3 regions of the Paenibacillus sabinae T27 genome follow, and region 2 is predicted to be linked to each of the others. Evidence: riboswitches for the same ligand, from Rfam matches in the RefSeq annotation. Region 2 holds a riboswitch; each other region holds the start of a gene.
The links. Region 2 has a riboswitch for cyclic di-GMP ahead of PSAB_RS03040 (transglutaminase-like domain-containing protein). Riboswitches for the same ligand answer to the same signal wherever they lie in the genome.

Region 1 (10,916 bases), 1.3 Mb from region 2:
GGGAAAAAGACCGCAGCCAGAAAAAATGTCACTGCGTACAAGACAAGCTGAAACACCGACCATCCCAGCATATCCTTGAAATACCGGCGTCCGCATTGGATCAGCGGGACCATCCTTTGACTCTGGACCCATCCTTTTATACCGCCAAGGTACATGCCTCTGATAAAGCTTTGGACCACCAACACCGCCGCCGACACCAGAATTGCCGCTATGCCCCATACCGGTTTCCCGGCTTGAAGCTGAGTGTAGGGAACTTTCAGATCCGAGAGAGAAGGCATATAGAGCGGGATGGTCGCGTTGAACCCGCTCGTCTGCGCAGCGGCGCCCGATACCGTTACCGGCAGCTGAGCGTATGGAAATACGGAAAACCCGACATAAATGCCAAGCCCAACCAGAGCCGATATAAACACTTCGAACGCCAAAACTAAAACAATCAATCGTATGTAAGCCAAACCGGCACCTCCACAAATTCATTATTTTACAATATAATCCATTCATTGTATTCGACTAATTTGTGGAAGTGTCCTGCCTGCCCGTACTGCTTAACGACACACCTGGTCTAGCGCTGCCATCTTTAGCGATTCCGATTACGAATTAAAGCCAACCGGCTGAGTCCGCCATACACGATCTATATTGATCATTTGCTCATTATTCCGCCGGGTATCCCGTAATATGTGATGCAGCCGGGTACACATTATTGAGCTTGCTGGCAGACTTCGATTACAATCTTCCCCCGCGTCCGGCGGCTCTCGCTTCGTTCATGGGCTTGGCGGGTGTCCTTAAGCGGCACCACCGTATCGATTACAACCCGCAAGCGTCCTTCGTCGAACAACTGACTGAGCCGTTCCAGATCTGCCGCCGTAATTTGCAGCAGGCGCACCGGCAGAATACGGACTGCCCGTTCGGCAACTCTGTCCACGGAATATTGGCCATAGGTGACCGGCACCAGGCTTCCGCCCGGCTTTAGCGCATTCAGCAAGCGGTCCCCCTCCGCTCCCCCAACCGTGTCCAGCACCAAATCGGCGGCTAGCGGCAGCTGTTCGATCGGTGTCACGGTATAATCGATGAACTCATCCGCACCTAGTTCCCGAACAAAGCCTTCATTTCTGCCGGAAGCAACGCCGATAACCTTCGCTCCATTCAGCTTGGCAATCTGAACGGCAAAGTGTCCTATGCCTCCCGACGCTCCATTGATCAGCACCGTCTGGCCCGGCTTCAGTTGTCCCTGCTCCGTCAGCGCATGCCAGGCCGTGAACGCCGACATGGGCACTGCAGCAGCTTGTATATGGCTAAGGGGTTCCGGCTTGCGGGCAAGCTGCGACTCGGGCACGGTCACATATTCCGCGCAGCCGGCGCTGTTCGCGGTCATGCCGTATACAGCCTCGCCCTCCCGAAAACGTTCCGCCCCCGGTCCAACCGCTGCAACGATCCCCGATACATCCCAGCCGGGGATGTAAGGAAGGGGGAAAGCATCGCCGGCAAGTCCCGAACGGATTTGCCAGTCCCCTGGATTGATGCCAACCGCGTGGACCTTAACCAGCACCTCGCCCGCGGAGGCCTTCGGACGCTCTACCCGCTCATACTGCAGCACCTCCGGCCCGCCATGGGCATGATAGCGAATTGCGTTCATCGTTTCTGTTTCAGCCATACAGCATCCCGTCCTTTCTTTCCGTTCCGGAAAAATTCAACATTTGTTTGTATAATAGTAAAAAGATAAAGGCCACGATTCAATAAACAATCCTGCCCCTCTTTCGTTTAACCGACAAATGGCCCTGTTTGTTGAATACAAAAGGAGAGATTTTCATGGAAGCGCGCAATAACAAACCCGACAGACGTATCCAGCGGTCCCGGCGGCAGCTCAAACAAGCGTTTATGGAATTGATGAGAGAGAAGGGCTTCTCCGCTATCACGATTCAGGATATTACGGACCGTGCCGATGTTAACCGCGGAACGTTTTACACACATTTTCCCGATAAATACGCCTTGCTCGAGACGATGATAAGGGAAAAATTCCAGCGGCTGCTGGAAACCAGTCTTCCCTCAAACGCCGATTGGGATCAGACCCATCTGCGCATCCTGATCCAGACTGTTCTGGAGCATTTCAAAGAGATGAACAACCGTTGTTATCCGATTGATACCGTGAATCCGTTGTTTGAACGCACTGTTCAGGAGGAATTATATTCGCTGCTGCTTCATTGGCTGAAGCAAAGCCCTGCTGACCCGGCCAATCGGCCGTTCCCCACCGAAACCTTGGCGTTAATGACAAGCTGGGCGATATTCGGGGCGGCGGCGGACTGGAGCAAGGGAACAAGCCGGTATACCCCCGAAGAGATGACCGAGCAGGTTATGTCGGTTCTCACTGAAGGTATGAACCGACAGTTCCGCGGGTAACCATTGGATCGTTCCTCCGCCTACCCCTCCGAAATGCCATAGCGCTCGTAGAAGCGGCGGAGCGCGGGCGGCGCCCACCAATTGGCCCTGCCTGCCAGCTTCATGAACGCGGGCACCAGCACCGAGCGAATCAGGGTGGCGTCGATCAGCACAGCCAGTGTCATACCGACCCCCAGCATTTTTAGAAACACAACCTCACCTGTCCCATAAGCAGCGAACGTAAAAGCCAAAATCACTGCCGCAGTCGTAACCAGAGACCCGCTCTTCTGAAGTCCCCGAGCCACGGATTCCTCCAGATCGCCGGTTCGGTCGTATTCCTCTTTAATCCGGGACAGGATGAACACCTCATAGTCCATGGACAGGCCATACGCAATGCAGAACATCAGAATCGGAATGCTCGGCTCGATGGAGCCGGCCGGTGTAAAGCCGAGCAACCTGGAGAAATGCCCCTGCTGGAACACCCAGACAAGTGCGCCAAACATTATAGTCAGACTGAGAAAATTAAGCAGCGTCGCTTTCAACGGCAGCAGAATGCTCCCTGTCATCAGGAACAGGATGACAAACGTAATGGCGAGGACGAGGACAAGCGCAACCGGGATTCTCTCCAGCAGCTTTTCGCGGAAATCGGTCAAATCCCCCGGATATCCCCCTACCATGACCTCAAACGGCGCCGCCATTGCCCGGATTTCCCTTACCAGACCGGGAGCATCGGCGCTGATGGCTGATCCGTAAGGAATGACCGTTAGAAAGGTGCCTCCATCCGCTCCGGCAAACCGGGCGTGGGCCGCATTGGCAGGCGTAATCAAGCGCCCCTCGGCGTAGGAACCGGCCAGAGAATCCACCTGAATAATACCAGAGACCTTCGATAACCGCTCCGCATAAGCCGATATGTCCGCCATTACGGCTGACGGGTCCTTGACTTCGGAGGCGACAACCTGGATTGCATCCGTCTCCTCGGCAGGAAAACCGGCCATCTTCTGGTCTTCGACTATTCGGCTTGTAGCATTGGCCGGTAGCACACGGTGATCGGGGAGGCCGAACCGCAAATCCAGGACGGGAGAACCGAGCAGCAGCAAAATAAGCATCGCTGCGCCTCCGTACAGTACGGGACGGCGCATCACCGCTTTGGCCCATCTATACCACCAGTCCCCCCGGGATCGGGAAGATCCGGGGCTGGCCGTAGATGTTCCCGTTTGGGAACGACGGGCAAGCCGGGGACCAAGTACGGCGAAGAACGCGGGCAGGATGAGCACCGAACCGATAATGCCCGACAGCACCACCATTACGCCGGTATAAGCGAAAGACTGGAGGAATGGGAAGGGAAAGACAAACAGCACCGAACAGGAAGCAGCGACCGTAATCCCGCTGAAAATAACGGTTCGTCCGGCCGTCTCCACCGCAATCACGGCTGAAGCATGGGCATCCTTCCCCGACGCGAGCTCTTCCCTGAACCTGAAGATCATAAACAGCGAATAATCAATGCCAAGACCAAGCCCCATGACCAAGGTCAGATTGAGCGCAAAAGTCGATACCTCTGTGAACGGAACAACGGCGGCCAATCCGGCCAGTGTGCCGACCATCGCGAACAATCCCACGCCGATGGTCAGAGCCGTCGCCCTGAAGCGCCGGTATACCAGCAGCAGCAGGACAAATACCCCAGGCAGTATGATCATCTCCGCCCGGGCAAAATCCTGACGGGCGAGCCCCGCTGCCTGCCGGAATATTTCGTCCTGCCCGCCCACCTCGACCTTGAGAAGCTCAGTCTCCCGGGTGAATTTTGGGGATAAGCTAGCCAATGCCGTCCTCGCTTCCGTTACCGTGCCTTTCAAATGCGCCAAAATAAGCGCTTGTGTTCCATCCTTGCTTCGCAGCGTCTGCGTTCCGCCGCGGGACCAGTACGAGGCCGCTTGCTGAACGGCTTCTTCTCCTGCTAATTCGTCGGTAAGCGCAAGTCCCGCTTCCCGAATGTCCGGGCTGTCGATCGTGCCATGCTTTGCCGTGACGAGCAGCGCCAGATTCGGACTGCCGGAGCCGAACCGCTGCTCAAGCGCCTTACCCGCCTGATACGATTCGGAGCCCGGCACTTCCCATCTGCTGAGGGAGAGCTTGCCAACGGTTCCGGCGCCGATAACAGCAGAAGCGACAAACACGATAACGCCCAAAATAATGACCGGCCACCTGGCCTTTACAATAAAATGTCCGAGCGACCGCAGCACCGTATTTCGGGATAATGCCAAAGTTTCCTTGCGGTATCCATGTGGCCTGTCCATCATTCATCTCCTCCAGAAATTTGTTTGATCAATCAAACAATAACCTTTAAAAAAAATTGCCGCCCGTTCATCTCTATTTTTGAACACTGCTAACATAAGCGGCAATCATAGCGGCTAGGGTATCATATGCGCCGTCGTAATCGAAACCTTCGTCGCACAGCCGCTGCAAAGCAAGGCCATCGAAGACAGACAGCAGGATCGGGGCCAGCGCGCGGGAATGCTCTTCCGGGAGCTTGCCAATGGACTCGATCAGCTCGGCCAGGTGCCCGCGTTTGCTTGCAAGGGTATCTTTGATGCTGCCGGATACCGCTTCGTTCCTCAATCCCAGGGCGAACAATTCATAACGAAGCTTGATCCATGAAGGGTTCTCCTCGGCTCTAGATTTCGGGACGCTCAGTACCGATTTGATTTTCTCCTCGTCCAGCGGACTGTCGCTGTGGCTTCGCACGAACGGCAGCGATTCGCAATATCTCTCCGATTCGCGGCGGAATACTTCGGCGAACAGCAAATCCTTGCTGGAAAAATAGTAACCGATCAGCCCCTGCGCCACTCCTGCAACGCGGGCGATTTCTTTCGTGGAGGCTTCATCGTAGCCTTTTTCCGCCAACACCTGGTAGGCTGCGTCGATAATTCTCTGCTGTTTATCCGGCTCGGTCATCTTAACCTCCTCATGCGGTCATTGCATCATCTGTTTGATTGATCAAACAAATAATAGCATAAATCACCCGCTTTGACAAAATAACACGAGGAGGCGGCGGCTTCTGCATCATTCATCCGCTGAATACACTGGGTAACAAGAGGTTTAAGGAGGAGGTCGTCCCCGTGCAGACGTTCTATACCGTTAGACCCGGCGAATCTGTGTCGGCAATCGCCAAGAGGTGGGAAATCCCTGTCGCTGCGCTTATCGCAGCAAACAATCTTCCGTCTCCCGATTTCATCACCCCCGGTCAGCAGCTGTCGGTTCCGTCCGGTGTGACAACCGTTCAGGTGAAACCCGGAGACTCCGTTTACTCCCTTTCCCTATCATACGGCGTGCCTATGGCTGCTATTATCGAAGCCAACCGGCTGAGTCCGCCATACACAATCTATATCGATCAAATACTCATCATCCCGCCGGGTGTCCCCTATTATGTGGTGCAACCCGGGGATTCCTTATATGGACTTGCCGGCAGATACAACGTCACGACTGGCGGCATCCGAAGACCGGATCTGATCCGCCAAGCGAACCGGCTGCCTTCCGACTTGATCATCGCGGGCATGCACCTAATCATTCCTTACGCTCCTCCGGGCGGAGCCGGAAGGCTGGCCTTTGTTTCGAACGCTGGCGGCGCCTACGATCTCTGGCTGTACGATCCGCGGAGCGGCCGAACGACAGCGGTTGGAGGTCAGCAGGCGGATGCCCATTCCGTGCCCTATTGGTCGCCGGACAATCGCCGGATTGCTTTTATCGGGAAGCAAGGGGTTCTCTTCATCCTCGACGTGCTGCAGGGAACCTTGACGCAGATCGATCAGCTCGAGCCCTATACCACCCTCTCCTGGTCCCCGGACAGCGCGCAGATCGCCTACACGAAGCAGAACCGGATCGTGCTTTATGAGCTGGCTGCCTTCTTCGGCCGAACGCTGCCCGTAACCGGCGCCAAGCATGTGCAGTGGTTTCCCTCCGGCGATAAGCTGTTATTTGCGGCCCCGGATAACACCGGAACAGATCAGCTTTATGAGATTCGCGTCAACGGTACCGGCCAGCGACAAATTACGAATGATACGTTCAGCCCCAAGAACGAGGTCGAGCTCTCGCCAAGCGGCTCCCATGCCCTTTTCACCTCTCCCGGCGCAAGCATTTCCATTATTTACGTGGCAGAAATCAATACAGGGAACCTATCCGAACTGACGGGCGGGCCGCTAGCGAAAAATTATTATCCGGCCTGGGCTCCAAATAGCGCCGCTATCGCGTACAGCGCAACTGATTTTGCCGAACGTAAAGGCTACTTCTCCACTATCCGAACCGAACGTCCGCAAGGCAGAGGCCAGCAAATCCCGGCCGTCTCCGATTGCTTTGCTACTCCCGTCACCTGGTCCCCGGACAGCGAAGCCATCGCCTACTTGTCCGGCTGCGAAGGATCGGGTCTCTCCAGCGAGATTTGGATCGTCGATATCCGCCATCCCGCACCGATCCGTGTTGTTTCGGGAACAGGTGCCATCACCTCCGTACAATGGTCCTCCGCAGCCGTTCCGGCGGATAACTACGCTCAGTTCCGCAGCGATGTGTACCGCGTCAGCTTCCCCTACCCTGCCGCGTGGCGAGCGGTAAGCGAGACCCGGTACGAGGGCGCGGACGGTTTCTTCCAGATCTCCGCTCTGGCCAGCGATTTATCCTTCGACGAGCTGTGCCGTTCCGAAGCGTATCATCCGCTAATGCCGTACGGCTCTTCGCCGCGAATTGTCCCGGGACGCGTGCAGGGTCAGGAAGCCTGCTACATCTTCCCATCCCAGGATCAAGCGCCTGAATTGCGGCAACAATCGGCGTTCATCGCCGTATACCCGCAGCCTGTTGTCATTAACGGCAGCACGTATCCATACTTCATCCTCTGGGCGGACCAAGCTCATCTTCAAGCGATGGTGAACGGATTACGATTTCTTTGACAGTAAGATTGATTCAAAGACTAGAAGAGCCAACCCGATTGAAGGGTTGGCTCAGAGAGATAATTTTAAGTTTAGCAGTTGTCCCGATCCAGACAACTTCATCGGGACTGCTATTATTGTTTAATTCTTTAAAGGTTCACCCCATTCGTCAAATCCGCCTTGATACAGCATATTCCCCTCGGGATCATAGAGGGTGCCGTTGATAAACCGGTCGTCCGCAAAATCCCCCTCAATTTTAACCTCATCATTGGCGTAATACCAGATTGCCTTTCCTTCTCGACCTCCCTGGCTTATTTCTACGACGAGATATTCACCAGTACTTCGATTCAGAACCACCTCTAGCCCCTCCCAATGCAAGCCCGATTCGTTGTAAGAACCTTTATACCGAAGTCCTCCGCCGGGATAATATTCGATGCCCTCCACCTGCTTGCCATTTCTCATCGTTCCTTCGAAGTACAGTTCGTCAGCGAAAAGATAGTACATTTTCCCTTCGCCATCCATTTTATCGTTCTTCCATTCCCCTTCATAGAAAACACGTCCGTTTTCGTTGTATTGCGTTCCATACCCCTCACGGATACCGTCTACCAGCCCGCCATGATACCGCATGCTGCCGTCTTCGTTATACAGGGTATCCTTTGTATCTTTCAGGCTGATGTACACCGTCTGCTTTGCTCTATTCCAGCTAATTTTACGGTCAGCCGCTTCACCAATAAGCCTAAGAGGGACATAGGTTGTACCGCCCCGAGTAACCGGCGCAGAATCGGTTTTGATAACTTTTCCATTAACAACCATTTCTTTCTTGTCAATAGTCAGTTTAATTACCAGGCTTCCCTTGGTGCCCGTGATCTGGCGCGTTTTGTTATCCCATTTAATGCCGAACCCCATCCGCTCGAACAGGGAACGAAACTCGACATAGGTGCTATTGTTAAGCGAAATCGGGGCCGTACGCAGGGGAACCTCTACCCCATCCATAACGACATGAATCGGTTCTGCATTCCGGTCTGCACGGGTACTCGGAGGAATGATGGTTCTTTTGACGATAAAACCGCCTTTATTTAAATAAATCAGCGTATCGCCGGAGAGTCCGAGTACATGATTGTATGTCGCTTCCAGCGGTATCGAAAAAGACTCCTTATGCAAAAGGTCTACACCTGTTACCTTTGCTTGATCTCCCTCTCCTTTTTCAACCCAAATGCCATAGGACAACCCTGTGAATACTTTTGACAATTTGTAAGGAGAATCTTTTTGCAGCACGATTCCCTTCTCAGACGGAGTGGTTGCGTTCAGCTCAACATAACCCTGATTTTCCCTAAGCTTGGTCTTAAGCACAATGTATTTGCCATTGAACGAATAATCATGCGGAAAGCTGGCTCCGTAAAAATGATCTTCACTCTTTGAACCCAAATCATAGGCTCTAATTTCATCGGATCGGTACAGATAGATAAGCCGGCCCTTACCCAGCTGAGGATTACTCCCTTCCTCGATCTCCTCCGACTCACCGCTTGCCAAATTAAGAACTTGGACTTTGTAATGATCAACCCATGCCAGATAATTGCCATTTCCAACGGGCTCCGTTAGCGAGGATGACCCGCCGTCAACCAGTTTCTTTTTTTCCTTACTTTTCAAATTGTATCCCCATATATCACTTCCATGGAGTTCATTACTCTGAATCCAAAGAACCATTGGGCCTTGAATGGTATCCGCTAGAACCGGGTTATATTTGTGGGTCTTATCGGTAGTCAATCTTTCCGTCTTTCCGTTATCCAAATTTAAAACATAAATCGAATCATAGTGATCTTGAATTATAGTCCAGGTTAAGTAGCGGCCAGCGATATCAGCATCCTTGAGATCTTGAAAATCAACCGGTCCGACTTTGAACTTCGTCACCTCGTCTTTCCATGTGTAGTTCTGCCCTGCTGCTGCGCTCGCAGCCATCCCCCTTGTTTCCATTTCGGTTAATGCAACGAGCATCCAGACCACAAGCACACTCCAAAAGATTCGTCTCATTTTCGTTGAACCATTCCTTTCTTCTGCTGTAAGAACACGCAAAAAAACAAGCCTCTGAGCAACCCGGCTGTCTGGTTATAGCTTACTATAACGGAAGACCCGTGGCTTTGCGCCCCCGCCTTTCGAACGAGTTTGCCTTTGGTCAATCACTTGTTTCGTGATTTCTTATAGTTCTTTTGCACTTCTTTTTTCAGTATAAATCCAGATTTAAAATTTACCAATTAATATTTTGTTTGTCACTCACTTGAGATACGCACTTTAAAGTACGTACTACCTCAGATAGCCGTATAATTGTAAACTTATAGAAATCAGTGCTATGTACAAAGGAGAAGAGAAAATGAAGTATACCGGCCCCGTTTACCGTCCGCCTTTTGAAGCGAATTCGCTATTACTGCAAGTCACTGTCGGATGCAGCCATAATGAGTGCAGCTTCTGTACCATGTATAGCGATGTGCCTTTTCATGTCGAAACGCTGGAACAAATTGAGCATGATTTATGGGAAGCCAAACGAATGTATCCTGAAGTAAACCGTATATTTTTAGTCAATGCCGACCCTTTTGCCCTGAGTGCAGACCGGCTTAAATCCATTGCGGTTAAAATCAATGAAATTCTGCCTCAAGTTCAGACTATAGCGATGTATGCCTCCGTTAATAACATTAAAAATAAAACCGATGAAGAGCTTAAAGAATTAAGAGCCTTAAAGATTAACGACCTCAATATCGGCCTGGAATCCGGTATGCCCGAGGTAGTGGAACATTTTAATAAAGGATTTACGGTGGATGAAGCCAAAGTACAGTTAAAGCGTTTAACCGAAGCTGGAATGGACTTTAGTGTAAATATTATCATCGGAGGAGCCGGCAGCGAAAAAACACGGGAAAATGCAAAAGCAAACAGCAAACTGCTAAATGAAGTTAAGCCAAAGCTGATCTTTATTGCCACTTTACATGTGGATCCCGGCAGCCCGCTGGATGAAGAAGTAGAAGAAGGGCTTTTTATAGAAAATACCTTGCGCCAAAATATTGAAGAGGAAATCGAAATGTTAAGCGGACTGAACCTGGACCATACCTTTTTCTTCGGTCTCCATACCTCCAATGTAATACCCGTTCGCGGTATGCTCCCAGACAAGAAAGATGAAATGATTGCGGCACTAAAAGAAGGCTTAAACTCCATTGGGGTCGAATATTTAGACGGTCACCTGCAAAAAGGTGTGGAAGGAGCGGTTTCAATCCCCAGATAATGGGTGGAGGAAGGAGATCAGGAATGAAAGAATTATCATCAAAGATCGCAAGCATCGAACCGGCTAAAATCAGAAAAATGTATGATATGGCCCAAGGATTAGACAATGTAATTAGTTTTGTAATAGGCGAACCTGAATTTGATACTCCAGAGCATATTATTGACGCCGCCAAAAAAGCCATGGATCGCGGCCATACGCATTACACACCCAATTCCGGTATTCTTCCTCTACGTGAAGCGGTAAGCGCGCATTTTCAAAATTTTGATAAAGTCAGTTACAATCCGCTTGATGAAATTATGATTACCGTTGGGGGGATGCAGGGGCTTTACCTCTCCCTTCTGGTCCTTACGAATCCCGGAGATGAGGTCATC
Region 2 (9,256 bases):
CTCGGCGACGTCGGCCCATCCGTTTACCTGGCAAATGGGCTTGACGGCTGTCTTCATCTCTGGTCTGATCTTCATTCTGCTGACCATCACCCGGGTACGCCAGATTCTGCTTGATGCGATTCCGGACAGTCTCAAGCATGCGATCACGGTTGGCATCGGACTCTTCATCACGATTATCGGCCTGAAGAACAGCGGAATTATGACGATCGGCGTAGAGGCGGGCAATGCGATTCCGGCCAATACGTTTACCGATGTGCTGTACTTCGAAACGGTCTTTCATCTTGGAAGCCTTAATAACACCAATGTTCAGCTGGCCCTCATCGGTCTTGTACTGATCGGCATTCTGATGGTGCTGGAGGTCAAAGGCGCGATTCTGTTTGGTATTCTCGGCACTACAGTAATCGGCATGCTGATGGGCGCAGTCGATTTTGCCACCCTGTCCAATCCGTCTACGCCATGGGTTCCGGATTTCACGCAGCTGAACTTCCTGGCGTTTGACTGGAACGGCATTCTGCATACCGGCATTATTTCGGCGATTGCCACCTTCACCTTCGTCGAACTGTTCGACACCTTCGGCACGCTCGTCGGAACGGCGCAGCGCGCGGGAATTATGGACAACCCTGAGACGGGTAAAAAACGCGTCGGCAAAGCGATGCTCGTAGACGCGGCTGCGGTCGCCGGCGGCGCCATGCTGGGCACATCGACCACAACGGCTTACATCGAGAGCGCGGCGGGCGTGGCCGAAGGCGGACGTACGGGACTTACCGCCGTCACGACAGGCGTGTGCTTCCTGCTTGCCCTGTTCCTGGCGCCGGTAGCCGCTTTGATTCCCGGCTCCGCCACGGCGGCGGCCCTGATCATTGTCGGCGTGCTGATGGCGCAGTCCATCCGCCGGATTGATTTTAACGATATGGTTATCGCCATTCCGTCGTTCCTGACCCTCGCGATTATGCCTTTTACCTACAACATCGCGAACGGCATTTCTTTCGGTATCGTTACTTACGTGATCCTGGCGTTTGTAGCTAACCTTGCAGGCAAAAAGAAATACGATATCCACTGGATGATGTGGCTGCTGGCCATTCTGGTGGTCCTTCGTTACTTGCTGATCGGCAGCCAGGGCTAAACCGGGCGGTTCCTATGCGGCTCCTTCCTAAACGGAAGGGGCCATTTCTTATTTCTACGAGAAACGTACTTGCGTCTTGAAAGACGCCGTCAGGCGCTTCTTCTTGAAATATCAGAAAGTATAAGCTTCGCGCTTATCCTTAACCTGATATTTTTACGAGAAACGGATGCCTTCCTCTTTCAGAGGACGGCGAAGCCTTTTCTTCTTATATATAGCGCGTAATTCACCGTATTTTCGGAAGTCAGACCGGACTTTAATTCACATGGCAATTCGATTATATTGAAATGAGGGAAAAATAAAGCACACTCACATACATAGATTCGGACGATTATACGAAGGTGGTTACAAGGATGAAGAAGTGGCCAAATGCCGCAAAATTGATGTTTATGCTTCTGCTGTGTATGCTTGCCTTGCCTGCGGGAACAATGTTTGCGGAAGGGAATCTTTTGCAAAATTCCGGCTTTGAGGAGTCGGCTTCGAATGCGCCCGCTTCCTGGAATAAGGACGTGTGGGTTCAGGGCGACCAGGCAAGCCTGCTTTCCGTGGAATCTGCAGATGTCCATTCCGGCAGCTTCGCAGCCGCTGTAGAGAATATGCAGCCGAATCATGCCAAATGGATTCAGACCGTTGCCGTCAAGCCGGACACCCATTACCGGATATCCGGTTGGGTGAAAATGGTGAACGCGGGAGCGGAGGGAATCGGAGCCAATATCTTCGTCGTCGGCGTAGGCGGGGGATATCCAAGCACCAAGGATACCGGCGGAGGCTGGCAGCAACTCACGTTCGTGGGCAAGACGGGCCCGGATCAAAAAGAAATGGGCATCGGCGCCGCCCTCGGCGGGTACGGCAATTTGGCCACCGGCAAAGCGTACTTCGATGATTTGTCCGTGGAAGAGCTGAGCTCCGCCCCGGCCGGGGCTTCGGTACTCTCGCTTGATCCCGGTTCGTCTTCGGCGGGTACGGCGGGAAAGCCGGTTAAAATTTCATCCAAGGATATTTTGCTCTTCTCCGCGCTGTTCGCCTGCCTGTTCGCGTGGGTGTACCGGACTGCGCTTCGCAGCCGCCGCCTGCTCCGAAGAGAGAATTGCAACTTTGGCCTATGGCTGGGTTTGGTTCTTGCCGCGGCTTTCCTGCTGCGCCTGTGGCTCGGCTGGACTTCGCAGGGCTATATGAACGACATGAAGACCTTTATGTTCTGGGGGCAGCGGCTCGCCGAGGTAGGCCCGGGACGCTTTTACCAGAAAGGCCTGTTTGCGGATTATCCTCCAGGGTATCTTTATATATTGTATCTTCTGCATGTCATACAGGGCGGACTCGGCCTGAGCCCGGATTCTCCCGGAGAGATGCTGCTGTTCAAGCTGCCGGCGATTCTATCGGATATTGCGGCCGGATGGTTCATTTACCGGATCGGAAGCAAGAAGCTTACGAGCGGGATTGCGCTCGGTCTTGCGGCGCTGTATTTGTTTAACCCGGCCGTACTTACGGATTCGGCGGTGTGGGGGCAGGCGGATGCCTTTTTCGTACTGTTCCTGCTGCTCAGCATTAACGCCGTCTCGGATAAACGGCTGGCCGTTTCCGCGCTCTGGTTCGCGGTCGCCACGGCGGTGAAGCCGCAGGCGCTTATTTTTACGCCGGTGCTGCTGTTTGCGTTCCTGCACTACCGCGCCTGGAAGGAGCTGCTAAAGGGTGCAGTGTACGGGCTGGCCGCATTTGCCCTGATCACCTTGCCGTTCTTTTGGGACAACGGGGGGCTCGGCGGACTGATTGATCTTTACAAAAGCACGCTGTCTTCCTACCCTTACTCGACCGTCAACGCTTTTAATCTCTATATGCTTATCGCTCCGAGCTGGGCGCCAATCGACCGGTTATGGCTTGGAATCCCTTTCCGCGCCTGGGGCAATATCGCAATTATCGCCGCCGTGCTTTTGGCCGGGGTCTACTCGTTCCGCAAAGATAAGAAGGATCTGTCCAAGTCCTTCTTTATCGGTCTGGTTCTGATTGTGGTCATGTTTGTCGTCGGGACCAAAATGCATGAACGGTACATGTTCCCGGCGCTTATCCTAAGTTTATTCGTTTTTATGGAGACCAAGGACCGGAGGCTGCTGATGCTGTTCTTCGGTCTGAGCTTGACCCAGTACGTCAATGTGGCCTATGTGCTGCTGCATCTGAATGCCGGGCAGAATCCGGGCTCGGACGGCATTGTTCTGGTCACATCAATCGCCAACATCGGGCTGCTGCTCTTCATGCTGTACATCGGGTGGGATATTTACTTTAGGGGAAAAATCCTCCCGTTTGCTCTTCCGTATACGGACCGGCAGCTTCGTGAAGCCGACCTGGCGCTCGCCGGAGAGCTCCGTCCTTCAAGTCATGGCCGCCCGGGAGGCGTATTCCCGAGGCTGGTGCGAAAGGACTGGCTGTGGATGGGGGGCATTACCTTGCTCTATGGCGCGCTGTCTCTGGTCAATCTCGGCTCGTCCTCTTCGCCGCAGACGGTCTGGGCGCCTTCAGCCGCCGGTGAAAGCTTCTATGTGGATTTGGGAGCCGCGAAGCAGCTGGATAAGGTAAGAATATTCGGCGGCGTGGGCACGGGCGAATTTACGCTGGAGTTTGGCGACACGCCTGGTACCTGGTCCGGACCCGTCAAGATTAAGGAGGACGTCGGCAACGTCTTTATCTGGAAAAGCCAGGAGCTTAACGCCACCGCGCGTTATGTCCGGGTCTATGTGAATAGCCCGGGCTTCTACCTGCATGAGATGGCCTTTTATGAGCAAGGCAACGCGTCGCCGCTGGCCGTTGCCGATGTGTCGCCGGATACGGGAGGAACTCCCAAAAAAGGCGAGCCGGCTAACCTGTTCGACGAACGGCAGCTCATTCCGGCGAACTCGGGCTTTATGAACAGCACCTATTTTGATGAGATTTATCATGCCCGAACCGCTTATGAGTATGCCCATGGCATCGTTCCTTATGAGAACACGCATCCGCCGCTCGGCAAGCTGCTGATTTCCGTCGGCATGACTCTGTTTGGCGTCAATCCGTTCGGCTGGCGGATCGTCGGTACGGTGTTTGGAATCGCCATGCTGCCTGTCATTTATATGATGGCGCTGCGGCTGTTCGGGCGGACGCGCTACGCGGCGCTTGCGGCAGGGCTGTTCGCGCTGGACTTTATGCATTTCACGCAGACCCGGATCGCCACCATTGATGTGTACGGCGTCTTCTTCATCATGCTGATGTTCTATTTCATGCAGCGTTATACCGTTATGAATTTCTACCGTGATCCGCTGCGCAAGACGCTGTGGCCGCTCTTTTGGTCCGGACTGTTCTTCGGCATCGGCGTCGCCTCCAAATGGATTGTCCTTTATGGAGGGGCGGGTCTGGCGATAATGCTTGGCATATCGCTATTTGACCGGTTCCGGCAGTACCGGGCCGCCCGGCGCCTGCTTGCCGCCGGAAAGGGCGGAGACGCGGAAATGTCCTCCGCCTGCCGGGAGGCTGAACGAACGTTCTGGAGCAGAACGATCATCACGCTGGCATGCTGCCTTGTCTTTTTTGTCGTGATACCGGCCGTGATTTACAGTCTGTCGTTTATTCCCGTTCTGTCCGTCACACCGGAAGGCTATACGTTCAAAGGACTCATTCAAGCGCAAAAGGACATGTATGATTACCACAGCCAGCTTGTGGCTACCCATCCGTTCTCTTCCCAGTGGTGGCAGTGGCCCTTCATGAAGCGGCCGGTATGGTTTTTCAGCGGCGGGGAAGGCCTGCCGGCAGGACAGGTGAGCAGCATTGTGACAATGGGCAATCCGCTGATCTGGTGGACCGGTGTGTTTGCCATTCTCGCTGTGCTCTGGCTAACGCTGAAGCGCCGGGAGAAGCAGCAGTACGTCATTTGGATCGGTTATTTTTCCCAGTATGTTCCCTGGATGCTCGTTCCGCGCGAGACGTTCCTTTACCATTATTTCGCCATGGTGCCGTTCCTGATTCTGGCGCTGGTCTATGTGCTGAAGCTGTCGGACGGATACTTCCCGGAATCGCGGTCCAGAGTTATTCGTTATGTGTTTGTCGCGGGAGCGGCGCTGCTCTTCGTGATGTTCTATCCCGTCCTGTCGGGGCTGCAGGTTAGCGGAGATTATGTGACGGGCGTCCTGCGCTGGTTCCCGACTTGGGTCTTCTAGAGTCAGACCTGTCCACAACTTAGGAGGAAAAGAAATGAAAGCCAGATACAGCGTGATCGTCCCGATGTATAATGAGGAAGAAGTCATCTCCCATACGTATGAGCGCCTGAAAGAAGTCATGGACCGTTCCGGAGATGCGTACGAACTGATTTTCGTGAACGACGGAAGCCGGGACCGCTCAGCCGAGATGATCCGGGAGATTGCAGTCCGGGACGAGCATGTGAAGCTTATTGATTTTTCGCGGAATTTCGGCCATCAGATCGCGATTACCGCCGGTATGGACTATGCCCGGGGCGAAGCAGTCGTCGTGATCGACGCGGATCTTCAGGACCCGCCGGAGGTCATCCTGGAGCTAATTGCCAAATGGAAGCAGGGGTATGAGGTGGTGTATGCCAAACGGCTGAAGCGCCACGGCGAGACCTTTTTCAAAAAAATGACCGCCAAGCTCTTTTACCGCCTGCTCAGTAGCATGACCAGCGTGGATATCCCGACCGATACGGGCGACTTCCGCCTGATTGACCGCAAGGTGTGCGATGTGCTGCGCGAGCTGAAGGAGAAGAACCGCTATGTCAGAGGTCTTGTCAGCTGGGTCGGCTTCCGTCAGACGATGGTGGAGTACGTTCGCGAAGAGCGTTTTGCCGGGGAAACGAAGTATCCTCTCAAAAAAATGATCCGGTTTGCGCTCGACGGCATCACGTCCTTTTCGCACAAACCGCTCAAAATCGCATCTTATCTCGGATTTTCGCTCTCTTTTTCCAGTTTTATCTTTCTGTTCTTCGTCTTGATGCAAAAATGGTTCACCTCCCGCACCGTGCCCGGCTGGGCCTCCATTGTAGGGGTGAATCTGCTGTTTAACGGGATTGTACTTATGATTCTCGGGGTAATCGGGGAATACATCGGCCGGATTTACGACGAATCGAAGGATCGGCCGCTGTATATTGTCCGCCGGACCGTGGGCTATACCAGCCTGAAAGAAGAGGAAGCTGAGCTCCTTCGCGAGGAAGCTGGACTTACGCGGAAGGGCGTGCCTCATGAATAACAAAAATATGCGCGGCGAAATCATCCAGTTCGTTAAATTTAATATTGTCGGTCTGCTGAATACGCTCGTCGATATGGCCGTGTTCGCGCTGCTGAATTCGCTCGGACTGTACTATGTCGTGGGCCAGATCATCTCTTATGGGGCGGGAACGGCCAACAGCTTTATTTTAAACAGCAATATAACGTTCAAGGACCGGAAGCGGTCCAAAGAGGACGGGTTCGATTATAAGCAGCTGATGAGGTTTATTGTTTTGAATTTGGTTGTGCTGGGTATATCTTTGCTGCTGATGAGCTTGCTAATCGACCGGCTGGGACTGAAGGAGCTGGTATCGAAGGTACTGGTTACCTTTGTTACGGTCATCATCAATTTTGTCGGCAGCAGAAAATGGGTGTTCGTGAACCCGAAGCAGCCCCTGTCCGTTTCGGGCGAGGCGGTCTCCGGAGGGGATGCGGACCAACGTTAGAGGTGAGATAACTTGCGCAAGCTGTCCTATATCATTATTATTGCGGGCGTTCTGCTGCTCCTGTATCCGAAGGCCAGCGAATGGTTCGAAGACTGGCAGCAGCAGAAGCTGCTGGAGGAAGCGGAACGGAACTTTGAACAAGGAACGAATACGGCTCAGACCTCTGTCGATCCCGACTTGCGGCTCAAATACGCCAAAGTGACGCAGCTGCTTGCGGATGAATCGGTATTGGGCGAAGAATCTGAATCTGCGGATAATAATGGGGCTTCGGACGCCGGCGAGCAAGCGATCGGACTGATTGAGATCGATACGATTGATGCCAAGCTTCCCGTGCTTGAAGGAGCCACCAAAGCGAATATGAGGCATTCAGCCGTGCATCTGACCGAGACCGCTCCGCTCGGAGAAGTAGGCAATGCGGCCATTGCTGCTCACCGCGCTCATACCAAAGGCAGACTGTTTAACCGTCTGAACGAAGTGAAGATCGGAGATACGATCACCGTTAAGACCAGAGGGAAAGTCTATAATTATATCGTTTATGATATTCAGATCGTTGATCCGACAGACATTTCCGTGCTGGAGGGCAATAAAAAAGACCGGATCTTGACGCTGATTACCTGCGATCCGCTGATCAACCCGACCCATCGGCTTATTGTCCACGCAAAACTTCCGTGACTGTAGCGGAAAAATGTTAAAAGAGGCGGATGGAGCAGGTATATCTTCCTATTATTCTATTGTTATTTGATATTGATATGGTAAAATATATGTAGAAAAGCTAAACACGATAAATGGCAAACCTCCCGAAAGGTAGGGACGCAAAGCTACAGGGCCTTCCCGTCAGGATGGCAGCCAGCTGCCGAATGAAGAGGCTTTTTTGTTTGAGTTTTAATATAAATTATGGTATTTATTCCAAAAATAATAAAGATAAAGCTTGTGTGACAAAGGCAAACCTGCCGAAAGGCAGGGACGCAAAGCTACAGGGCCTTCCCGCCAGGATGGCAGCCAGCTACCGAAAGGAGTTTTATCCATGAAGAAGTTGTATGCGGTGATCCTCGCTTTATTAATCGTCGCCGCCTCCGCCGAAGCGACTCCGGCAGCCGCTGCGAGCAGCGGGTCCGAATGGCTGGATGCTTCGGAGTTAAGCCAAGGTGTTGTCGGCATTCAATATAACGTTCCGCAGAACAAGCGCACCAAACTGATGATCACCAAGAACGGCAGCAGCTATACCTACAACCTGTTCGCATCGGAGCCTAATGAATCTTTCCCTCTTCAACAAGGCAACGGTACCTATCGCATCTCCATCCTTGAGAACACCAGCGGCAATAAATATAAAGTGGTGTATTCCGACTCGGTCGACCTCTCGCTAAGCGACCCCAACGCTGTATATTTGAGCTCCGTGCAGAATGTGAATTGGAGTCCCTCGGACAAAGCGGTACAAAAAGCGAAACAATTGACTCAGAACGCTGCCACGGACAAAGAAAAGGTAACCGCCATCTACAACTATATCGTCTCCAATATTAAATATGATTACGCTTTGGCCGCTAATGTAGCCAATGATTATGTGCCGAGTATCGACAATACGCTTGCCTCCAAAAAAGGAATTTGCTATGACTACGCCTCCCTTTTCGCCGCCATGCTTCGGAGTGTGGATGTACCGGCCAAGCTGGTCATGGGCAATAGCAGCTATGTAGCTGAGTACCATGCCTGGAACGAAGTCCTCATCGGAGGCAAGTGGGTCACTATCGATACAACAGTTGATGCGGGCTTGGGCAAGAGCGGCAAGACGGCTCCCCTGATTAAAAGCGCAAGTAAATATACGGCCGTGAAGTATTACTAAGCACAAACAATCCGCTTAACCAATAAGTGGATTGTTTTTTTTTGTGATTTCGGGGTTGCCATATTCAATGAGAAGAGGTATTATAGGTGAGTCGCTCTTGGGAGGCACAAGCGTTTAAAGATAACTTGAAAAAAACTTTTTAAAAAAAGCTTGCGTTTCTGAAGAGTACATGATATATTATAAAAGTTGCTGCTAACGAAAAGTTGAACGGCGGCAAAGAAGTTTGATCTTTGAAAACTGAACAACGAGTGAGTATTAAATGAGAAGAAATTCTCGTCAGTTTGTTTGATTGAGCTATCGGCTCTACCTTTTTGGAGAGTTTGATCCTGGCTCAGGACGAACGCTGGCGGCGTGCCTAATACATGCAAGTCGAGCGGAGTTATGATGGAGCTTGCTCCTGATTAACTTAGCGGCGGACGGGTGAGTAACACGTAGGCAACCTGCCCCTTGGACTGGGATAACTACCGGAAACGGTAGCTAATACCGGATAAGACCTTCTGGTGCATACCGGAAGGCGGAAAGGCGGAGCAATCTGTCACCAGGGGATGGGCCTGCGGCGCATTAGCTAGTTGGTGGGGTAACGGCTCACCAAGGCGACGATGCGTAGCCGACCTGAGAGGGTGAA
Region 3 (10,916 bases), 440 kb from region 2:
CATTTCGCCGGAGGTCATATTTTTACCGCTATCCCACCGGGTGCTCAGATCTCCGTCGATCATATAAGAAAGCTTTTTTTCGCTCATATTCAAATTGTCCGAGACCTTCCAGCCGGTCCGATCCAGCGGCACCAGGCCGGTAGCCGTAATCTGCGTCTTGGCCGACAGCAGCGTTTTGCCCGTTACCCGAACCCCGTAAGTGTACAGAACTCCCTCTTTAAGCGCACGGTCGGTGTACGACGTAGCTTGAACTTTAGAAGCGATCTGCCTCAGTTGGTTATCCGCGCCCTCCGCGCGGAACACATCATAGCCGGTCCCGGGAGATTCGAGCCAATTCAGCTGTACGGAGGTCCCTCTGACGGCGGTGGCCGTCAGGCTCTTTGGCGCCTCATCCGCTACTTCCGAGGAAGGCTGCAAAATATATTGTACAGCCTCTCCCGGAGCCAGCGTTTCCGTAAAGGTAAGCTCAGGCTTCGCCTGCAGGCCGGTCACGTAACGGCGCGCTTCTTCATACGTATTGCCGTCACCGAAACGCTCTCCCTCATAGATCGTTTGCTTGGGCATGGTGACTTTGACGCTTACGGTCTGCGGTGTGTTCTCGAAATTGACGAAGTTCACCAGCACCTTGTTCGATGTCGCATCGCTTCCCGCCAGCGGAGCCAGCTTGGAGGTATCCACGGCCCGGACGTATACCAGTTTGTCGGCAAGCGCGCTTTTGTTCAGCAGATTATAGGTGAGCGGGGCGCCGTGGGTCGCATAGGCCAAGCTCAGTCTGCGCATGATTCTGACGCGGGAATCCTCGCCTTCCTTGGTATAGTAAATCTCCGTCTTGGCCGGATCATGCGTCTTCAGATTAACGTTTTTGAACTGAAACAGACTGAAATTGTAGAAAAAGGCAGCGTGCTGCACGAACATATCCGCATAGCCGATATGAGCTCTCATAATCCGGTCGAACGCGGCCGACGTCCGCTCCTTCGCCCCGTAATGATAATCGTCCACATGAGTGTCGGAGGTGCCGAACTCGGAAACCAGCATTTTTTTGGGAAGCCCGTCATTCGAGCCTTGGAAAGTCTTCAGGTTCTCGGTAAAGCTGCCGCCGTTCTTGGCGACGTAAGAATCCCCGTATGAATGGCCGTTCGTAAGATCTGTGATCTTCTCCAGCTCCAGCCGCTGCGCGGGATCGCGTTCCCAGCCGTCCGGGTCGCCGCATTGCTTGACGTCCCCTCTCTGGTTCCCGCAGGAATCCTCCTTGTATGCCGGCCAATACGCCCAGCCCGGAGCAACCGTCTTAAGATGAGGCGCGATTTGTTTACCCTCCTTGTTCAGCCAGTCGGCAATCGCCAGGTTGACCGCCTTGGAGCGGTTAAACAAGCCGGGTTCGTTATCTACCTCGTAATACTGAAAATATGAGCCGTACTGCCGGAAATAATCGGTCAGCTTCTTCTTCGCGCTATCCGGCAGGGAGCCGTCCGCATTCAGCTTGATATTCCCGGTGTACAAATACAGCGCGACCGACTGCATATTGTAATCCTTAAGCACCTTGTAGTAATTCTCCAGGTCGGAACGGGAAAAGCCTACATCGCTGGCGCCGCCCGTCCGCATAATATTGCCGCTGTAGGCCAAACCGAGCCATTTGATAATGTACGGCAGATGAGCGGTGGCGCCTGTATCAAAATAAAACTGCTTGTTGGCAACCATGGTGCCCGTAAGCACATAGCTGCCATGAATCGGCTCGCTGATCGGCGAATTCAGCGAACGCAGGCTGAGATCGTCCCAGGTCCACCATGAATATTGGTCCTCCGCGCTCGACGCATACATGGAACGGACCACTTTCAGCTTGAGCTCGTTTGTGCCAATTTTCAGCTGTTCCTTTGGAATATACAAATCGTATGTTTTACGGAAATCGTACCCGCTGCCTGTTCCCGCAACGCCCGCGATTTGAATAATCCCCGACAGCTGGCTGTTGGAGAAGGCCGCCATCTGAGGGACGGATTTATAGGCATCGAGAATGCTAACCTGAAACAATACCCCGTTGTCGGGAATATGGGTCAAGCTGTACGAGATTCGCAGTTCGGGCAAGCTCTTGCCATTCAGACCGGAAGGCACTTTTTTGAGATCTCCCGTGTCAAGTTCAGATGTATCCATACTTACTGCGCTCCCCGCGGATGATGAATCCCTGGGCGCGAACTCGCCGGACGATTCATTCCGTGTGCCCAGCTGCCAGATGATTTTCCCCGGCGGGGATACGGGCGCTGTCTTATACGCGGTGGAAAAGTTGGAATTCCCGGGTTCTTCCGCTCCTTCATTCCCTAAAAAAGAGACAGACAGCAAAAATAAGACGATAAATCCTGCAAGCTTCAAAAGTACGGTTAAAGATAGGGCTTTTCGTGGTATACTCATTTCCTGTCCTCGCTTTCTCAAGGAATCCGACCTCCCGGTCTATTGTTTAGTCGGGTAGAAAAAGCTCTTTGGGGGGAATGACCTCTTCCGGCCGCCCCGGACCTTGCCAGAGCAGCTTGATGTCGGCTTTACCTTTATTTTCGAAGTACTCCACTCTAATGTCGTAAAAAGTATTCTCTTTCAATTTAATCGTTCCTGTCCGGGCTGTATCGTTCTGGAGCGCCCAGCTGTCGATGACAAGCTTGCCGCCGATCCATACCCGTACACCGTCGTCGGCTACAGCTTTGATCGTATAGGTTCCGGTGCCGGAAGCTTTAAGGCGGCCCTGCCACCTCACGGAGAAGAAGTTGCTGTTCACGGCTTCCCCGGGCGTCCCCTCCTGCCAGCTTAAGTCCAAATTCGCGTCAGTCTTGCTGAAAGCCGGCTTGCCTTCCAGTTCCCTGTTGGCGAAATAATCTCCCCGTAGCCCGTTGCCGGCGGCTACCGCCTCCTTATCCACCAATTGGATATAATCGTCTCTGGATAACGTGTAATCGGCGTTCATGAAGCTATTGATTGTGCGCTGGCTGTTGTTCTCGGTCAGCATTTTCCCCCAGGTCATCACATAGACCCATTTGCTCTGGCTCTTGGCCAGCAGCCGGGGATTTGGCAGCTCGCCGCTCTCGCCGATGGCGATCGGCTTGCCGTCTGCAAGCTTCAGCAGACTATCGTAATACCATTGCTGAAAATCATTGTTGTATATATCCGCTGCCAGGATATCAACTTTGTCCGCTCCCGGGTAATAGGTCGCATAGGCGTCGGCATACCCGTTGGGCGCATTCGGATTCCATACCCAGAGCAGATTGTTTAATTTATGTTTACCCACAAAACGTTCATACATAATATCCCAGAGAGCTGAAAAATTATTTTTCTTGCCCCACCAGAACCAGCCCCCATTCATTTCATGGTAGGGTCTCCACAGAACGGGCACTCCTGCGCTCTGCAGCTGCTTCAAATACCCGGCGATCTGATCAAGGTCGGCAATCAGATGGTTGTACTGGTCCGTACCTGGAGTGACGTAGGCGTCAAACTCGCTTTGGCTCAGACTCATGGAGACATTGGACCATATGGGAGCAGTGCCGGGCAGGTTCTCATGAAAAGTCATGGCCACGATCCCGCCGCTTCTATACCAGTTGATGGCGCTATGTACAACGGCATTCCGCTGGCGGTCGATCGTGTCCGGCGACTGGCCGTTAATGGCTCCAAGCTCGTAACCGTGAAGTGCGGCATATTTGCCTGTAGCCTTTTCGAGCTTATTATTAAATTCATCCGGACTTTCCAGATAATCATGCTGGCCGGATATCAGGCTCTTGCCGCTTAAGCCTGCCAGGAACCCGAGCAGTTCTCCCGCCTCAGGCGAGGCCGACGGATTAACCGGAGCGGGCGGTGTCTGGATTACGGACTTGGGCGGAGTTTCCGAATGCATCCACGGCAGCAGGGACATGATCAGAATCAAAGGTAAAACCGTAGTGAACAACCGATACTTGGAGGATTTGTTCAATTTCATCTTCCTTTCTTAAGCCAGGAATCCTTTAAGAGAATGCCGGCCTCCCGTATGCCGGGAAAACAGTCTTCCCCATGAGGGGCTTATAGTTTAGAAGCCCTGCTGTATTAAGCAGGGCCTCGCAAGGCTCAAATGAACTGAATGAATTATAAGTATCGGCGGCCACCCTCAGGGGCAGCCGTAAAAGCTATATCAAAGCGAATCGGAAAGATAAAACGCGCTGGCTGGAACGGTTTCCTTGAGCTGGCTACTGCTCTCCCACATCAGACGCGCTTTGGCGCTCCCCGTATTATCGTAATATTCAACTTTAATGTCATACAGTTTCCCGGCTTCAAGGTCGATTCTTCCCTTTCGCTCTAAACCGTATTGGGTAGACCAGCTGGTAATAACGGCAACGCCGTTGACCCATAATTTAATACCGTCATCCGAACTGGTATAGAAGGAATAGTTCTCGCTGTACAGAGGCTTGATTTTGCCGCTCCAGCGGGCGGAGAACTTATCGGGGCCGATGGAGGTGTCCGGCGATCCGAGTCCCCAGTTGAAATCGACGGCCGATTCTTCCCGCACCAGTGCGGGCGTCCCGGTTAACTGCATGTTGGTAAAATATTCGCCCAGCAGGCCATGGCGTGGCTCCGCAGGCGTGGCCGAAGGCAGCAGCGCGGTCAAGGATGAGCTATCGGTTGAAGAATCCGCAGCGGACTGCTGATTGTTCGGCGTATATGTTGGTGTTGGTGTTGGTGTCGGGCTTGGCGATGGTACCGGCGTCGGTGTCGGACTTGGCGTAGGTGTCGGTGTTGGACTCGGTGACGGCGATGGTGTTGGGCTCGGCGTCGGTGTCGGCGATGGTGTCGGCGACGGACTTGGCGTCGGGCTTTCCGACAGCATTGGCACCGTATACGAAGCCAGAGCCGTACTAATTTCATCGCGGGTTAACGTAAATCCGTTGTTTAGAAAACTCTTGATTGTAGTCGTGGTGTTGTTTTCATAGAGCATTTTGCCCCAGGTCATCATAAAGACCCATTTGCTCTGATATTTGGGCAGCATCGCAGGATCGGGCATTTCACCATTCTCGCCAATGGCAATCGGCTTGCCTGCGGCCAAACTCAACAGATCGTCATAATAGCTCTGTCTGAAGTCCTTGTTGTAAATGTCCGCCGCCAGAATATCCACTTTATCCGCACCGGGATAAGTCTTCGCGTAAGGATCGGCCCAGTCGTTCGGAGCATTCGGGCTCCACACCCAAATCAGGTTGTTCAATTTATGAACATTGACAAAACGGTCATACATAATATTCCAGAGAGCAGTAAAATTCGTCTTCTTGCCCCACCAGAACCAGCCCCCGTTCATTTCGTGATAGGGCCGCCACAGAACGGGCACTCCGGCATCGCGCAGGGTTTTCAGCGAAACCGCCACCTTGTCCAGCTCAGTGATCAGATTTTGGTACTCCGGGGTTCCGGGTGTAACATACTTGTCGAAGTCGGCCTGGGACAACGACATCTGCACATTGGACCAGCTGTATGATGTTCCCGGCAGATTCTCGTGGAACGTCATCGCGACGATGCCTCCGGACTTATACCATTTGATGGCGCTGTTCACCACATTTTGCCGGAGCCATGTTACGGCGCCGTCCGTTTGGCCGTTGATCGCGCCAAGCTCATATCCATGGAGAGCTGCATATCTACTGCTCGTTACTTGAAGCTTGTTGTTGAACTCGTCCGGACTTTCCAGATAGTCATGCTGACCGGTGATAATTCGGGTTCCGGAAATGGAATACAGGTAACTCAGCAGCTTGACCGCTTCGGGTGAAGCGTCCGGGGTCACCGGCGCTGTGGACGCAGCCGCCGCGGAAACGGTCGATGCGCTTCCTCCGCCCATGAACGGAACAAATGACAGGAGCAGAGACAGAGTTACCAGCATGCAGAACAATCGATACGTACGGTGAACTTTCAATTTCATCTTCCTTTCGGTAGCCAGGCTGCCTCTCTGAAATGGAGAGGCCCTATGGCTTTGCGTCCCTACCTCGCGATAGGTTTGCCTTTGTCGTATTGGAAGGCTTAACCTTCTACCGTAAATATCGACGGTGTACAATTAATGATGAAGACTGATTTTCATCATTCTTCAATAAATGAGCCAAAAGACCCGTTTAATAGCCTTGTTATATGGTTAATAAGTAGGTTATCCCTCATTCAGGCATTATTACGAGATAAATTGCTGCAGTTCAATATCCTTCCAATCCAGCGTTATGCGGATATTATCCTCTTCCACCAGCTCCGATCCGGTCTGAACCTCGATGAATTCCACATCGGTCAACGCGAGAATGCTGTGCTTCGTTCCTTCCGGTATGCGCACAACATCTCCGGCTTTCACCGTGTGCAATTTCTCGTTAAGAATGATGCTGGCTTCCCCGCTGATAAAGGTCCAGATTTCGCTGCGCTTAAGATGATACTGGTAGCTGATATTTTTTCCCTCTGCGATAAAAATCCGCTTGGTCAGGACTTCATTGCTTTCCTGGTATTTGACGTAATCGATCACCTTATAGTGGCCCCACCGGCGTTCCTCGTACATCGGTCTTTGCTCCGCGCCCTTCAGCACCTCTTTGATGCGCGGGCTTTCCGATTTGTGGGTGACGAGGATGCCATCCGGGCTCGCGGCGATGATCAGGTCCTGGGCGCCAATTACCGTGATCGGAATATCAAGCTCGTTGACCAGGCAGCTTGTAGAGGAATCCTCAGTCAGCACGCCCTTGCCTAATTGGTTGCTCGCCATTTCCTCGGTCAGGGTATTCCAGGTGCCTAAGTCCTTCCAGAATCCGTCATACGGCTGGACAACGATCTTGTCTTCCTTCTCAACCACTTCGTAATCGAAGCTGATGGAAGAGAGCAGCTTATACTGCTTCTGCAGCTCCTCGTAAGTCAAAGGCAGCCCTTTTTGCTGTAAAATATTAAGCAGATATCCCAGCCGGAAGGCGAACACCCCGCAGTTCCACAAGGCGCCCTGTCCGATCAGCTCTTCGGCCCGCAGGCGATCCGGCTTCTCCAGGAAACCGCTAACCGGTCTTACCTCTTTCTCCGTCGCGCCGCCCGAAGGAATAATGTAGCCGTATTTCTCCGAGGGATGCTCCGGCACGACGCCGATCAGCGCCAGATTTGCGCCGGTATCGTCAAGCGCCTGCTCCAGCTGTGAAATCGAGCCGAAGAAGGAGCCTTCCACATAAGGATCGACCGGGAGGATCGCGACGGTCTCATCCGGGCGAACGCCTTCTACCGAATACAGGTAGACGGCCGTCAGCGCAATGGCCGGAAACGTATCGCGGCGCTCGGGCTCGACGATGATCTTGACATCCCCGCCCAGCTGGCTTTGGATCATCTCCACCTGCCCGCGCCCTGTCGCCAAATACGACGATTCCGCAAGTCCCGCTTCTCCCAGCTGCCGCCATACCCGCTGGACCATCGATTCCGGCTCGCCGAGCGGGCTTTCCAGCACCTTCAGAAACTGTTTCGACCGAGAGTCGTTGGACAGAGGCCACAGCCGTTTTCCCGAACCGCCAGACAATAATACCAGTTTCATAATGATACCCTCCCTCATAATGGTCATGATACAGCCGTGAACAGCCTGCTTCTTAACGGAATATCCTAAGGTAGCGGCGCCGCCGCGGCGAACCTGCTTCGCCTGAGTCTGCGGCGCCTGACCCGGTTCGTCACTTATCCATATATACCGCTTATACCGCTCCTGCCACGCTTGGAGACAAGCCGCTGAGTCCGCCCATCCGCGGGCGTCCCACCGAATAATATTCCAGCCCGGTTCCTTCGATTTGTTCCTTGGAGTAGACGTTGCGCCCGTCGATCAGGATCGGCTTGCGCATTCCTGCTGCCAGAAGGTGCAGATCGATATCCTTGAACACGGCCCAATCTGTGAGCAGGCAGACCGCGTCGCTGCCGGTTCCCGCTTCCTCCGGCACGGCGCACCAGTGAATCAGCGGGTGGTCGTATTGCTTCCGGAAATTGTCCGCGGCAATCGGATCGTACACCTTCACATGCGCGCCTTCCTTAACAAGCGCCTCGATGATTTCCCTTGCAGGCGATTCGCGCACATCGTCGGTGTTCGGCTTGAAGGCCAGTCCCCAGATTCCGATTGTCGCACCCTGCAGACTGCCTATCGACTCGTGGAGCTTCGCAAGAATCATGAACCGCTGGCCCTGATTGACTTCGACCACCGATTTCAGCAGCTTGAATTCGTAGTCGACGTTCCCTGCGATCTGGATCAGCGCCTTCGTATCTTTCGGGAAGCAGGAGCCGCCGTAGCCGATTCCCGCCTGGAGGAAGGAAGAGCCGATCCGCCGGTCGAGGCCCATTCCCTCGGCCACCTCGGTCACATCCGCGCCTACCTTTTCGCAGATATTGGCGATTTCGTTGATGAACGAAATTTTGGTTGCCAGAAATGCGTTCGAGGCGTACTTGATCATTTCCGCGCTGCGGATGTCGGTGACGACAATATTTTCGGTGAAGCCCTGATGAAGCTCCCGCATAACGGGCTCAAGGGCCGGGTTGTCGAGACCGATGATCACCCGGTCGGGATGCAGCGTATCCTGGATGGCCGAGCCTTCCCGGAGGAATTCCGGCGCCGATACGATATCGAACGGATAGCCGGTGTGGGCAGCGATAATCTGGCGGATTTTCTCGTTCGTTCCTACGGGAACGGTAGACTTCGTCATGATGATCTTATAGCCTTCCATGGCTCGGCCGATGTCCGCAGCCGCGCTTTCGATGTACTGCAGATCCGCTTCCCCGTTCGGGAGAGAAGGCGTGCCTACAGCAAGGATAACGATATCCGAGAGGCGAACCGACTCCCGGAGATCGGAGGAGAACTTCAGTCTTCCCTCTTTCAGGTTCATTTCGATCAGCGCCTCGATACCCGGTTCGTAGATGGGCGACTTCATCTGGCCCAGCCGGGCGATCTTCTCCTCATCCTTATCGACGCAAATAACATGGTTACCCCCAAGTGTAAAGCATACGCCCGATACGAGGCCGACATAGCCAGTGCCGATTACCGCCAGATTCATATCTTCATCCTCCTTTTAGAAAGTTCACATACGCCTGTTCAACATACTGCTTGAACTGCACCATAAACGTTCGTTCATCGAATTTCTGCGCGTGCTTCATAATTTTCCCGACGTCCCATGCATACGATTCCACTTCGGCAATAGCCCCTAGCAAATCGTCGACTTCCTGCTTCTTGAAAAATACGCCGTTTACATAGGGCACTATCGTGTCCAGCGCTCCGCCCGCCTGATAGGCGATAACCGGTCTTCCCGCAGCGTTCGCCTCCAGCGGCGTTATGCCGAAATCCTCTTCCCCGGGAAAAATATAAGCCCGGCACTGCGACATCAGTCCGTTGACCTCATCGTCTTCGAGACGGCCGAGGAATTTAACATTGCTCTTGGCCATTCCTTCCAGCCGCTTCCGGTCGGGACCGTCGCCGACGATGAGCAGCTTCAGACCGTTGCGGTTGAAGGCTTCGACCGCCAGATCGATCCGCTTGTAGGAAACCAGTCTGGAGACGATCAGATAATAATCGCCGATGGAGCTTGAGCTTTTGAACCGGGAGGTATTGATGGGCGGGAAGATGACATCAGCATCCCGATGGTAGTAGTTCCGTATCCGGCTCTTGACAACGGATGAGTTGGCAACGAACTGGTTCACGTTTTTGGAGGTCCGCTGATCCCACATTTTGAGCTGCTGGATGTAGAGCTTCAGCACTCTTTTGAATAAACCGGAATTCGACTGCCGTTCCATATAGGTGTCATAATCCCAGGCAAATCTCATCGGGGTGTGGCAGTAGCAGAGATGAAATGTACGCTTGGGAACCTGGATGCTCTTCATGAACGCGCTGCTGGAACTCAGTACGATGTCGAACCCGCTGAAGTCCAGATCGCGGATAGCCATGGGATAAAGCGGCAGCACCCCTTTAAAATTGTCCTTCACTCCCGGAATTTTTTGCAGCCAGGAGGCCCGGATATCCGCGTCCTTGAGATTCTCGGTCAGGCGGTTTCCGTTAAAAACCGTCGTGAAGATTGGAGCCTCCGGATACATATGGTGAAAAACCTCCACCACCCTTTCCGCTCCGCCCATTTGGATTAAGTAATCATGCGCTATCGCTATTTTCATGTGAATCATCCTCAACGTTTGATGGAGCTATGTGTGTCAAGAAGCGGCTGCTTAAGAGACAGCTGCTTGCTTCACAGGTGATATCCGCTCTCCTTTTGTTCGTCAGGTGCCCGCCACCAGGCCTTTATAATAGGCGACAATCTCTTTGACCGTGTTCTCGATCACAAAATGTTCCTTTACCCGCTTGATCCCGGCTTCCGCCATTCTTTCCCGCTCTTCGGGATGCTCCAGCATCCAGTTGATCGATTCCGCAAGAATAGCCGGGTCTCCAGGCTGAATGAGCAGTCCTGTCTCACCCGGCACGACGATTTCAACCGGTCCTCCCTCATTGGACGCGATTACCGGCAGACCCGCCGCCATCCCTTCGACGATCACCTGGCCGAACGGCTCCGGTGTGATCGAAGTATGGACGAGCAGATCCGCTTGTTGCATCAATCCCTGAATGTCCTCCACATGTCCCAGGAGGCTTACATTGTCAAGCCCCTCGCGCTCGATCGTCGCAAGCAGCTTCTTCTTGTATTCGTCTTCGCCGAAGAGGGCGTCGCCCGCCAGCCAGAACTTGATTCGGCCGTTACCCTGAAGCTTCTTGGCCGCATCCAGCAGAATATGCTGACCCTTCCATTCGGCCAGCCGCCCGACCAGCAGAACGTTGAAGTCCTTCTGGTCCCCGCGTCCGGCTACGCCGCCGATCGCTTTGGCGAAAGCGGAATAGACGACCAGCGTCTTCTTCGACTTCGGCAGCTCCAGCGCGCTGAGCGTGGACTTCGAATTGGCGATGACGCCGTTCGGCAATAGACGCGAGAGCAGCC

Region 1: linked by a shared signal. The riboswitch ahead of PSAB_RS21395 (stalk domain-containing protein) and the one ahead of PSAB_RS03040 (transglutaminase-like domain-containing protein) in region 2 are both predicted to bind cyclic di-GMP.
Region 3: linked by a shared signal. The riboswitch ahead of PSAB_RS25885 (glycosyl hydrolase) and the one ahead of PSAB_RS03040 (transglutaminase-like domain-containing protein) in region 2 are both predicted to bind cyclic di-GMP.

Annotation. Positions count from the first base shown of each region.
Region 1 is NZ_CP004078.1:4,627,251-4,638,166, forward strand. It holds gene PSAB_RS21365 (hypothetical protein) at 1-452, opposite strand, end outside; gene PSAB_RS21370 (NADP-dependent oxidoreductase) at 695-1,648, opposite strand; gene PSAB_RS21375 (TetR/AcrR family transcriptional regulator) at 1,804-2,391, shown strand; gene PSAB_RS21380 (MMPL family transporter) at 2,412-4,664, opposite strand; gene PSAB_RS21385 (TetR/AcrR family transcriptional regulator) at 4,735-5,319, opposite strand; gene PSAB_RS21390 (LysM peptidoglycan-binding domain-containing protein) at 5,484-7,301, shown strand; gene PSAB_RS21395 (stalk domain-containing protein) at 7,422-9,272, opposite strand; cyclic di-GMP riboswitch class I at 9,363-9,455, opposite strand; gene PSAB_RS21400 (radical SAM protein) at 9,646-10,545, shown strand; gene PSAB_RS21405 (pyridoxal phosphate-dependent aminotransferase) at 10,569-10,916, shown strand, end outside.
Region 2 is NZ_CP004078.1:649,891-659,146, forward strand. It holds gene PSAB_RS03015 (NCS2 family permease) at 1-1,123, shown strand, start outside; gene PSAB_RS24905 (phospholipid carrier-dependent glycosyltransferase) at 1,474-5,295, shown strand; gene PSAB_RS03025 (glycosyltransferase family 2 protein) at 5,330-6,334, shown strand; gene PSAB_RS03030 (GtrA family protein) at 6,327-6,797, shown strand; gene PSAB_RS03035 (class D sortase) at 6,810-7,469, shown strand; cyclic di-GMP riboswitch class I at 7,575-7,655, shown strand; cyclic di-GMP riboswitch class I at 7,728-7,808, shown strand; gene PSAB_RS03040 (transglutaminase-like domain-containing protein) at 7,822-8,631, shown strand; rRNA gene PSAB_RS03045 (16S ribosomal RNA) at 8,940-9,256, shown strand, end outside.
Region 3 is NZ_CP004078.1:1,091,231-1,102,146, reverse strand. It holds gene PSAB_RS04915 (discoidin domain-containing protein) at 1-2,145, opposite strand, end outside; gene PSAB_RS04910 (glycosyl hydrolase) at 2,447-3,946, opposite strand; gene PSAB_RS25885 (glycosyl hydrolase) at 4,136-5,893, opposite strand; cyclic di-GMP riboswitch class I at 5,906-5,989, opposite strand; gene PSAB_RS04900 (sugar phosphate nucleotidyltransferase) at 6,140-7,510, opposite strand; gene PSAB_RS04895 (UDP-glucose dehydrogenase family protein) at 7,662-9,002, opposite strand; gene PSAB_RS04890 (glycosyltransferase) at 9,007-10,107, opposite strand; gene PSAB_RS04885 (glycosyltransferase family 4 protein) at 10,210-10,916, opposite strand, start outside.